3 regions of the Acidovorax sp. BL-A-41-H1 genome follow, and region 2 is predicted to be linked to each of the others. Evidence: riboswitches for the same ligand, from Rfam matches in the RefSeq annotation. Region 2 holds a riboswitch; each other region holds the start of a gene.

Region 1 (2,259 bases), on a different contig from region 2:
CAGAAAGCGCCCGTCCAGCATGGCGGCCAGCACGTCGCCCGCCACCTGCTCAGGGGGGAGGATGCCGTCGTGCGAGGCCGATCCGCCGTCGCCCGTGACCATGGCCGTCTGCACCGATTGCGGGCACAGGCAGGCCACGCCCACGCCCTTGCGGCCGTAGGCGATGCGCAGCCACTCGGCAAAGGCCACGGCCGCGTGTTTGGTCACAGCATAGGGGGCCGACTCGACGATGGTCAGCAGCCCGGCGGCCGAGGCTGTGACGAGGAAGAAGCCCTCGCCGCGCTCCACCATCTCGGGCACCACGGCGCGCGCTGCCCACACATGGGCCATGCCGTGGATGTTCCACATTGCGTCCCACAGCGGGTCTTCGAGTTCGATGCCGCCCGGGCGGCCCAGGATGCCCGCGTTGGAGATGTAGGCGTCCACGCGGCCATAGCGTTCGCGCGTGGTGGCCACCAGGGCCTGGATGTCGGCCTCTTTGGAGACATCGCAGCGCACGGCCAGGCCCCCGATCTCGTCGGCCACGGCCTGGGCGGGTTCCAGGTGCAGGTCGGCCACGACGACGGCGCGTGCGCCCTCCTGTGCAAAACGCCGCGCGATGCTGCGGCCGATGCCGCTGGCGCCGCCGGTGACGATGACGACCTTGTCCTTGGGGTCCATGCTGTGCTCCTTGATGGCGCTTTTGAAAGAGCATCAGTGTCAGGGGCTCCGCCAACCCCGGCAGCCGCACAGGTGACATGGGTGGTTGGCATGTTGCCGGCGTGAAAGAGCAAGGGCGAGTGAGAGCGGGGCGGCCCCACCCGCAGCCGGGGATGTTTCCCCGCCGGGCACTTGCTTTTATAATCCGCCGATCCGAGGAGCGTTGCAGCGCCCCCAGCACAGGCGGGGCGTGAGGCTCGGAGTCACCCAGCAACGACGCTCATCCACTTCTCGTGTGGTGAGCCTTGTCACTCCCCCGACCAGTGGTTTTTCAAACATGCTTTGGAGCACACCACCATGAACGCACGCGTCAACGCCCCGGTCAACACCGACTGCATCATTGCCGACATCGGCCTGGCCGATTGGGGCCGCAAAGAGATCCGCATCGCCGAAACGGAGATGCCCGGCCTGATGGCCATCCGCGAGGAGTTCGCGGCCAAGCAGTCGCTCAAGGGCGCCCGCATCACCGGCAGCCTGCACATGACGATCCAGACCGCCGTGCTGATCGAAACGCTGCAAGCTCTGGGCGCCGATGTGCGCTGGGCCTCGTGCAACATCTTCTCCACGCAGGACCATGCCGCCGCCGCTATCGCTGCCACCGGCACGCCCGTGTTTGCCGTCAAGGGCGAGACCCTGGCCGAATACTGGGACTACACCCACCGCATTTTTGACTTTGGCCCCAAGGGCACCGCAGGCGAAGGCCCCAACCTGATCCTGGACGACGGCGGCGATGCCACGCTGCTGATGCACCTGGGCAAGAAGGCCGAGAAGGATGCGTCCGTGCTGGCCAACCCCGGCAGCGAAGAAGAGCGCATCCTGTTCGCCGCCATCAAGGCCAAGCTGGCCGAAGACAGCACCTGGTACAGCCGCAAGAGCGCCGAGATCATCGGCGTGACTGAAGAGACCACCACCGGCGTGCACCGCCTCAAGGAAATGTCGGCCAAGGGCTCGCTGATGTTCCGCGCGATCAACGTGAACGACTCGGTGACCAAGTCCAAGTTCGACAACCTGTACGGCTGCCGTGAGTCGCTGGTGGACGGCATCAAGCGCGCTACCGACGTGATGATCGCCGGCAAGGTGGCCGTGGTGGCCGGCTACGGCGACGTGGGCAAGGGCAGTGCCCAGGCCTTGCGCGCCCTGAGCGCCCAGGTGTGGGTGACCGAGATCGACCCCATCAACGCGCTGCAGGCCGCGATGGAAGGCTTCAAGGTTGTGACCATGGAATGGGCGGCCGACAAGGCCGACATCTTCGTGACCACCACCGGCAACCGCGACGTGATCACCTATGAGCACATGGCTGCGATGAAGGACCAGTCCATCGTCTGCAACATCGGCCACTTCGACAACGAGATCCAGGTCGCCAAGCTCGAAGAACACTGCCAGTGGGAGGAAATCAAGCCCCAGGTGGACCATGTGATCTTCCCGGATGGCAAGCGCATCATCCTGCTTGCCAAGGGCCGTCTGGTGAACCTGGGCTGCGGCACGGGCCACCCCAGCTTCGTGATGTCCAACTCGTTCGCCAACCAGACCATCGCCCAGATCGAGCTGTTCACCCACAGC
Region 2 (2,259 bases):
AAGCGCAGCAGCTGCGTAGTGGCATCCTTCTTTTCGACAATCGTGTAGCGGATGTTGGGGCGGTCGAAGCTGCTGATGAACAGGCGCGCGTCTTCCAGCTGCAGCCGCTCGATGATGTCGGCGCGCGTGAGGTCATCTGCCGTAGCCGTGAGCGCAATGCGAGGCACGCCCGCATAGCGCTCGTGCAGCACCGACAGCGCCCGGTACTCGGGGCGGAAGTCGTGGCCCCACTGGCTCACGCAATGCGCTTCGTCGATCGCAAACAGCGACAGGTGCCCGCCCTGGTACAGGCTGTCCAGCAGCCCCAGAAAGCGCGGCGTGTTCAGCCGCTCGGGCGCGGCGTACAGCAGGGTGATGTCGCCGGTCTGCAGGCGCAGTTCCACGTCCTGCGTTTCGTCATAGCTCAGGGTGGAATTGAGAAACGCCGCGCTCACGCCCGCCTCGTGCAGCGCGCCCACCTGGTCGTGCATCAGCGCAATCAGTGGCGACACCACGATGGTCACCCCACGCCCCTGCTGCTGGCGCACGATGGCCGGCACCTGGTAGCACAGGCTCTTGCCGCCGCCCGTGGGCATCAGCACCAGCGCGTCGCCGCCGGCAATCACATGCTCGACGATGGCCTGCTGCGGGCCGCGAAACTGCTCATAGCCGAACACATCCTGCAGGACGGCGTGGGCGGGCGAAGGGGCAAGGGAAGAGCGCAAAGACAAAAGATACTCTGAATTTGATAGCAACAGGGGCTTATGAATCAAGCGCTACAAGGCATTTTGGGCAAAAATGCCGTGCACGGGCCCGCTGGCGAAAGGCGCTTATTGTGCGCCCGCCGGTTCCGGGCCGGCCCACCGCCGGCTCATGCGATGAAGGGGCCCACGCCCCGTGGGCTGCGCCACGCCTGCAGCGGCAGGCTCCGGGCGCCTTTGCATTAAAATCTTGCGACCCAAGGGGCGCTGCAGCCGGGTTGTGCCACACGGTGCAGCCGGTCAGGCTTGGGGACACCAACTGCGCTCACTTGTACCCACCCGCACAGTGAGCCGCACCATGCATTCCGTCATCTACACCCGCGCCCAGCAACTCCCCGACATCCTCACCCAGCGCATCGTCATCCTTGACGGCGCCATGGGCACCATGATCCAGCGCTTCAAGCTGGGCGAGGCGCAGTACCGCGGCGAGGGCTACACCGACCCCGACGGCGCAGGTGACCGCTTCAAGGACTTTCCGCGCGACGTGAAGGGCAACAACGAGTTGCTCAGCATCACCCGGCCCGACGTGATCCGCGACATCCACGAGCGGTATCTTGCCGCGGGCGCCGACCTGATCGAGACCAACACCTTCGGCGCGACCACCATCGCGCAGGAGGACTACAAGATGGCCGACCTGGCGCGCGAGATGAATCTCAAGTCCGCCCAGCTGGCCCGCGCCGCCTGCGACAAGTACAGCACGCCCGACAAGCCCCGCTTCGTGGCCGGCGCCCTGGGCCCCACCCCCAAGACGGCCAGCATCAGCCCCGACGTGAACGACCCCGGCGCGCGCAATGTGGACTTCGAGCAGCTGCGTGCCGCGTACTACGAGCAGGTCGAGGCGCTGGTGGAAGGCGGCTCCGACGTGCTGCTGGTGGAAACCATCTTCGACACGCTGAACGCCAAGGCCGCGCTGTTTGCCATCGACGAGTTCTTTGAGAACAGCGGCCAGCGCCTGCCGCTCATCATCAGCGGCACCGTGACCGACGCCTCGGGCCGCATCCTGAGCGGCCAGACCGTGACCGCTTTCTGGCACAGCGTGCGCCACTCGCGCCCGCTGGCCATCGGCCTGAACTGCGCTCTGGGCGCCACGCTGATGCGCCCCTACATCCAGGAGCTGAACCGCGTGGCCGAGGACACCTTCATCAGCTGCTACCCCAACGCCGGCCTGCCCAACCCCATGAGCGACACCGGCTTCGACGAAACGCCCGAGATCACCAGCCGCTTGGTGCACGAGTTTGCGGCCGAGGGGCTGGTGAACATTCTGGGCGGCTGCTGCGGCACCACGCCTGACCACATCGGGGCGATTGCCCAGGCGGTGGAAAACGTGCCCACGCGCAAGATGTTCTACGCTGCAGAAGCCTGAATTTGGGTCAAATCGGCTGCTGGCGCTTGTCCCATAAGCACTGGAAGCTGTAAAAAACGTAGTGAATGCCGCACTGGCGCCATGCGGCCCCCCCATTGCAAGGCAGCGCCCGGTGCGGCACCCTTGCAACCCCCAGTCAACGCGCCCCCGTGTTTC
Region 3 (2,259 bases), on a different contig from region 2:
GGTAGGTGTTGGCCTTGTAGGGGCCTTGCTTGGGCACGCCGATGTAGGCGGCCTGTTCGTCCGACAGCTCGGTCAGCATGGCGCCGACCTTCTTGAGGTGCAGGCGTGCGACCTTTTCGTCGAGGTGCTTGGGCAGCACGTAGACCTTGCCCACTTCGTACTCGTTTTGCTTGGTGAACAGCTCGATCTGCGCAATGGTCTGGTTGGCAAAGCTGGACGACATGACGAAGCTGGGGTGGCCGGTGGCGCAGCCCAGGTTGACCAGGCGGCCCTTGGCCAGCAGCGTGATCTTCTTGCCATCGGGGAAGATGACGTGATCGACCTGGGGCTTGATCTCGTCCCACTGCAGCTTTTCGAGCGAGGCGACATCGATTTCATTGTCGAAGTGGCCGATGTTGCAGACGATGGCTTCGTCCTTCATCGCGGCCATGTGCTCATAGCGGATGACGTTCTTGTTGCCCGTGGCCGACACGAAGATGTCGCACTTGTCGGCAGCGTATTCCATGGTCACGACCTTGTAGCCTTCCATTGCGGCCTGCAGGGCGTTGATGGGGTCGATCTCGGTGACCCAGACCTGGGCGCTCAGGGCGCGCAGGGCCTGGGCCGAACCCTTGCCCACGTCGCCGTAGCCCGCCACGCAGGCGACCTTGCCGGCAATCATCACGTCGGTGGCGCGCTTGATCGAATCGACCAGCGATTCGCGGCAACCGTACAGGTTGTCGAACTTGCTCTTGGTCACCGAGTCGTTCACGTTGATGGCGCGGAACATCAGGCTGCCCTTGGCGGCCATTTCATTGAGGCGCAGCACGCCGGTGGTGGTTTCTTCGGTCACGCCGACGATCTGGGCGCTCTTGCGGCTGTACCAGGTGGGGTCCAGCGCCAGCTTGGCCTTGATGGCGTTGAACAGGCAGGTTTCTTCTTCGCTCGTGGGGTTGGCGATCAGCGAAGCGTCCTTTTCAGCGCGCTTGCCCAGGTGCATGAGCAGCGTGGCGTCGCCGCCGTCGTCCAGGATCATGTTCGGGCCTTCGCCTTCCGCACCGGCCGCGCCGAAGTCAAAGATGCGGTGCGTGTAGTCCCAGTAGTCGGCCAGGGTTTCGCCCTTGATGGCGAACACTGGCGTGCCGGCGGCTGCGATGGCAGCAGCAGCATGGTCTTGCGTGGAGAAGATGTTGCACGAGGCCCAGCGCACGTTGGCGCCCAGTGCCTGCAGGGTTTCGATCAGCACGGCCGTCTGGATGGTCATGTGCAGCGAACCGGTGATGCGCGCGCCCTTCAGGGGCTGCGCCTTGGCAAATTCCTCGCGGATGGCCATCAGGCCAGGCATCTCGGTTTCGGCGATCTTGATTTCTTTGCGGCCCCATTCGGCCAGGCCGATGTCGGCAATGATGCAGTCGGTGTTGACGGGGGCGTTGACGCGGGCGTTCATGATGGTTTGCTCCAAAGCAAGTTTGAAAAACCACTGGTCGCGCAAGTGAATGAAACAGCTCACCACACGAGAAGTGGATGAGCGTCGTTGCTAGATGACTCCGAGCCTCACGCCCCGCTGTTGTTGCTGGGGGCGCTGCAACGCTCCTCGGATTTGCGGATTTTATGACATCCGGCCGGACAGCGCACTGCCCCGCGCCAATGCAAGCCCCGCGCCGACCCGGTAGCCACCCCGTTTCCTACAGCGCTCATCCGTGCCGCTGGGTGTAATTCAAAGCGTGAGTTCGCCGCTGCCCCACCGGGCGGCGGTTCCCATCCAGATCTACCGAGAAAGGCTCCCCCATGAAAAAGCTCATCCTTATCAGCTTCGTTGCTGCCAGCGTTGCAGGCCTGGCTGCCTGTGATGTGAAGAAGACCCAGGAGGGCAATGTCACGGTACCCAAGTACGAAGTGGAAAAGACCCAGTCCGGCGATGTGACCTTGCCCAAGTACGACGTGAAGACCCCAGACGTGAACGTAACCACCGAGAAGAAGGAAATCGAGGTGCCGAAAGTCGAGGTCACGCCCGCCAAGTAAGCGCGCTCACGGTGCAGACGGCAAAGAACGGCTACCCATGGCCCCGGCGCACGCGGGCGCCACCCTGCACCGCAGTGCACGGGGATAATCGCCGGGTCTTTGCCACTTACTGCGCCACGCGCCACAGCGTGGCCCCTGCCCGAATGTCTGCTCCGTTCCTCGACGAAACCCGGCGCCGCCGCACGTTTGCCATCATCTCCCACCCCGACGCCGGTAAAACCACGCTGACGGAAAAGCTGCTGCTGTTCTCGGGCGCGA

What was found. Region 2 has a riboswitch for S-adenosylhomocysteine ahead of ACTPOI_RS03090 (homocysteine S-methyltransferase family protein). Riboswitches for the same ligand answer to the same signal wherever they lie in the genome.
Region 1: linked by a shared signal. The riboswitch ahead of ahcY (adenosylhomocysteinase) and the one ahead of ACTPOI_RS03090 (homocysteine S-methyltransferase family protein) in region 2 are both predicted to bind S-adenosylhomocysteine.
Region 3: linked by a shared signal. The riboswitch ahead of ahcY (adenosylhomocysteinase) and the one ahead of ACTPOI_RS03090 (homocysteine S-methyltransferase family protein) in region 2 are both predicted to bind S-adenosylhomocysteine.

Annotation. Positions count from the first base shown of each region.
Region 1 is NZ_JBPVJQ010000008.1:95,182-97,440, reverse strand. It holds gene ACTPOI_RS22670 (SDR family oxidoreductase) at 1-660, opposite strand, end outside; S-adenosyl-L-homocysteine riboswitch at 849-928, shown strand; gene ahcY (adenosylhomocysteinase) at 997-2,259, shown strand, end outside.
Region 2 is NZ_JBPVJQ010000003.1:434,698-436,956, forward strand. It holds gene recQ (DNA helicase RecQ) at 1-704, opposite strand, end outside; S-adenosyl-L-homocysteine riboswitch at 934-1,014, shown strand; gene ACTPOI_RS03090 (homocysteine S-methyltransferase family protein) at 1,039-2,103, shown strand.
Region 3 is NZ_JBPVJQ010000006.1:73,611-75,869, reverse strand. It holds gene ahcY (adenosylhomocysteinase) at 1-1,426, opposite strand, end outside; S-adenosyl-L-homocysteine riboswitch at 1,499-1,581, opposite strand; gene ACTPOI_RS13585 (hypothetical protein) at 1,768-2,001, shown strand; gene ACTPOI_RS13580 (peptide chain release factor 3) at 2,145-2,259, shown strand, end outside.